Regions from separate parts of the Tardiphaga sp. 862_B3_N4_1 genome, predicted to be linked through region 2. Evidence: riboswitches for the same ligand, from Rfam matches in the RefSeq annotation. Region 2 holds a riboswitch; the other holds the start of a gene.

Region 1 (2,199 bases), 1.1 Mb from region 2:
TCGCTGGATGCGTGACGAGGCTCTTTGCATCGCCGAGATTGTTCGAGATACGAGCCACTTTCAGCTCGTTGAGGACGCGGAATGCAGCTGCCTTGCCGCCCTTCACCTCGAAGCCGATCAGCGTCGATCCCGCACGCATCTGCTTCTTCACCGTTGCCGCCTGCGGATGATCCTCGCGGCCCGGATAGATCAGCCGCGAAATCTTCGGATGCTGCGCCAGCACGTCTGCGATGGCAGCCGCGGTCTGCGTCTGCCGTTCGACACGGATCGCCAGCGTCTCCAGTCCCTTCACCAGCGTCCACGCATTGAACGGCGAGATCGAGGGCCCGGTCTGGCGCAGATAGTTGTGAATATGCTCGTCGATGAAGTCCTTCGACGACAGGATGATGCCGCCGAGACAGCGTCCCTGACCGTCGATGTGCTTGGTTGCCGAATACACGACAACATCCGCACCGAGCGCCAGCGGGCTCTGCCAGAGCGGCGTCGCGAACACGTTATCGACGATCAGCCGCGCACCGCCGGCATGGGCGATGTCAGCGATGGCTGATATGTCGAGCACGTCGAGCGTCGGATTGGTCGGACTTTCCAGGAACAGCGACTTGGTGTTCGGGCGCATCGCCTTCTGCCACTGGTCGAGGTCGAGTCCATCGACAAGCGTGAATTCGATGCCGTAGCGCGGCAGCAGCTCTTCGATGACGTAGCGACAGGAGCCGAACAGCGCCTTGGAGGCGACGACGTGATCGCCCATGCGCAGCGGCGCGAGAATGGCGGTGGTCACGGCGGCCATGCCGGTGGCCGTCGAGCGTGCAGCCTCCGCACCTTCGAGGTCGATCATGCGGCTCTCGAACATCGACGTATTCGGATTCGAAAAGCGCGAATAGATGAAACCGGGATCTTCGCCCTTGAACCGCGCCTCGCAGGCTTCTGCGGTCTCGTAGATGAAGCCCTGCGTGAGGAAGAGGGCTTCGGACGTCTCGTTGAATTGCGAGCGCAGCGCGCCGGAATGAACGAGCCGGGTTTCGGGGCGATAGGACTTCGTAGACATGTGACCTCCAACGTACCCGCGTAACACGGGCACAAAAAAACCGGCCTGGACGGACGTCCTCAGGCCGGGATCGCATGCTGGAAGGACATGTGTCCCCGGCCTGTTTAGCGACTTATTTTACGTGGCTGCAAGCCGGCCGGCTCAAATCACCACGGGATAACGATGTGCATATTCCCGCTTGCCCTTTTCGTCAAGGCGGGGCTGAGATAACCGATAAAGTCGCTATTTTTCAGTGTATTCTCGCTGAAGGACGACCGAAGGACGAGACCTGTGCCGTTTACGCTTGCCCCCGATGCCGATGGAATTCTGCCCGACCGCATGATTGCTGCGATGGCCGATGCCGGCCTGATCCTGCCGGAATATCCCTTCGTCGAGAGCCAGATTCAGCCCGCCAGCCTGGATCTGCGGCTTGGCTCCATCGCCTATCGCGTGCGCGCCAGCTTCCTGCCGGGGCCGAATTCGACGGTCGCCGAACGCATCGACGAGTTGAAGCTGCACGAGATCGACCTGTCGGACGGTGCGGTGCTCGAAACCAACTGCGTCTACATCGTGCCGTTGATCGAGAGCCTGGCGCTGCCGCCGAACATCTTCGCGGCCGCCAATCCGAAGAGCTCCACGGGGCGCCTCGACGTGTTCACGCGGGTGATCGCTGATGGCACCAGGCGGTTCGATGTGATCGGTGCGGGCTATCACGGGCCGCTTTATGCCGAGATCAGCCCGAAGACATTCCCGGTATTGCTGCGCGAAGGCTCGCGCCTGTCGCAGGTCCGTTTCCGTGTCGGCGATGCCGTGCTCGATACGGAAGCGCTGGAAGAGCTTCACGCGCAAGAGCCGCTGGTCGACAGCGACACGGCCGATCTCAACAATGGCCTCGCGCTCTCGGTTGATCTCTCCGGCGAAAACGCCTCCGGCTTCGTCGGCTACCGTGCCAAGCGTCATACCGGCGTGGTCGATATCGATCGTCGCGGTGGCTACAGCGTCAATGAATTCTGGGAGCCGATCTCGGCGCGCAAGGACGGTACGCTGATCCTCGATCCTGGCGAGTTCTATATCCTCGCCTCCAAGGAAGCGGTGCAGGTGCCGCCGGACTATGCCGCCGAGATGGTGCCGTTCGATCCGCTGGTCGGCGAATTCCGCGTCCACTATGCTGGCTT
Region 2 (2,199 bases):
GAGCAGGAAGGCATCATGACCCTTGTCGGTTTCGATCTCCGCAAAGGACACGCGGACGCCGCCGGCATTCAGCGCGTGCACGACGTCGCGCGATTCTGCCGTCGGGAACAGCCAGTCGGATGTGAACGACATCAGACAGAAACGCGTCTGCGTATCGCGAAACGCTTCCGCAAGCTTGCCGTTGTGGTCGGCTGCGATATCGAAATAGTCCATCGCACGCGTCAGATAGAGATAGGAGTTGGCATCGAAGCGCTCGACGAAGGACGAGCCCTGATAGCGCAGATAGCTCTCGACCTGGAAATCAGCATCGAAGGAGAATGTCGGCAACTCCCTGTCCTGCATGCGGCGGCCGAACTTGCGGTGCAAGGCGGCATCCGACAGATAGGTGATATGCGCGGCCATCCGCGCAACGCCGAGGCCGCGATGCGGATGCGTGCCTTCCTCGAAGTAGCGCCCGCCGCGCCAATCGGGATCGGCCATCACGGCCTGACGCCCCAATTCGTGGAAGGCGATATTCTGCGCCGAGTGCCGCGTGCTGCAGGCGACCGCCAGCGCGGAGAACACGCGCTCCGGATAGGCCGCGGTCCATTGCAGCGTCTGCATGCCGCCCATGGAACCGCCGACGACGCAAAACAACTGACCGATACCGAGACTGTCGATCAGCATCGCCTGCGCACGCACCATGTCGGGAATGGTGATCACCGGAAAATCCAGTCCCCAGATCTTGCCGGTGGCGGGATTGGTCGAGGCCGGACCGGTCGAGCCCATGCAGCCGCCGAGCACATTCGAACAGATGATGAAGTAGCGTTCGGTATCGAGTGCCTTGCCGGGGCCGACCAGTGTCTGCCACCAGCCGGGCTTGCCGGTGATCGGATTGATATTGGCGACGTGCTGGTCGCCGGTCAAAGCGTGGCAGACCAGGATCGCATTGGATTTGTCAGCGTTGAGCGTTCCGTAGGTCTGATAGGCGATCTGGAACGGGGCGAGGTCGACGCCGCAATCGAGCCGCAGCGGCTGATCCATGCCAAAACCCGCGACCAGCGAGGTCGGATGATCGGCTTCATGTCCACGCTCATCGGGGCGGACAACCGGACTCTTCACCAGTTCGACATTTACCATCTTGATACCGGCCTCCTCAGGAGGTTCTCAAACCAAAACCGGAATCAGGCCATAAAAAACCCGGCCTGAACAAATAGCTCGGCCGGGATCAAACTGTCCCCGGCCTGTTTAGCGAGTTGTTTAACGTGGCTGCAAGCCGGCCGGCTCAAATGACCACGGAAGAGACCAGAAACTAGTCCCACACCCGCCCGCCGTCAATATGGGCATACCCCGGTCAAATTGCCCAACTGCCCTGCGGCCAAATCTTCCATGTTTTCTTTGCTTTCCGGCACCGTCTTACCTAATCAATGGCCGTGCCCGCCGGCTCCCCGGAGCCGGCCCGGCAAGCTCGACGGGACCTATCACGCCTCCCGTCCCGAAGGTTTTGAACATGTCGAAATTACCACCCGCCCCGCCCTCGCTGGATGAACTGCGCAAAGAGATCGACAGCATCGACGCGCAGGTTCACGCCCTGTTGATGCAGCGCGGCGACATCATCGACCGGCTGATTTCCGTGAAGCAGACCCAGGAGGTCGGCTCGGCCTTCCGGCCGGCGCGCGAGGCCGACATGATGCGCCGTCTGGTGCAGCGCCATCGCGGCATCCTGCCGATCGACACCGTCGAGAGCATCTGGCGGGTGATCATCTCGACTTTCACTTACGTTCAGGCGCCGTTCTCGGTGCATGCGGATCTGTCGCTCGGCGAGAGCGCGATGCGGGATTCCGCGCGCTTTCACTTCGGCTTCACGGTGCCTTACGTCGCGCATTTCAGCGCCGCCGCAGCGGTCGAGGCCGTGGCCAAGTCCAAGGGTGATCTCGCGCTGGTCTCGGCCACATCCAGCCGCACACCATGGTGGATTCCACTGGAAGCCCAGGGCGCGCCGAAGATCATCGCGCGCCTGCCGTTCATTGAACGCGCCGACCATCCGGCCGCATTGCCGGTGTTCGTGGTGTCACGCGTTGCCGACAGCGCTATGGTGACCGAGGTCGAGATGTGGAGCGTGCGGGTGTCCGGCTGGAATGCCGAGACCGCGCGTGCGCTGTCGCCGCTGGCCGAAATCGTCGCCGTGCCGGATACCGCCTTTGACGGCGCGGCGCTGCT

What was found. Region 2 has a riboswitch for S-adenosylmethionine ahead of metX (homoserine O-acetyltransferase MetX). Riboswitches for the same ligand answer to the same signal wherever they lie in the genome.
Region 1: linked by a shared signal. The riboswitch ahead of AB8B02_RS26915 (O-succinylhomoserine sulfhydrylase) and the one ahead of metX (homoserine O-acetyltransferase MetX) in region 2 are both predicted to bind S-adenosylmethionine.

What each region holds. Positions count from the first base shown of each region.
Region 1 covers NZ_JBPWQB010000002.1:2,043,519-2,045,717, forward strand. The annotation lists gene AB8B02_RS26915 (O-succinylhomoserine sulfhydrylase) at 1-1,045, opposite strand, end outside; SAM riboswitch at 1,129-1,208, opposite strand; gene AB8B02_RS26920 (2'-deoxycytidine 5'-triphosphate deaminase) at 1,316-2,199, shown strand, end outside.
Region 2 covers NZ_JBPWQB010000002.1:899,055-901,253, forward strand. The annotation lists gene metX (homoserine O-acetyltransferase MetX) at 1-1,119, opposite strand, end outside; SAM riboswitch at 1,207-1,286, opposite strand; gene AB8B02_RS21490 (chorismate mutase) at 1,490-2,199, shown strand, end outside.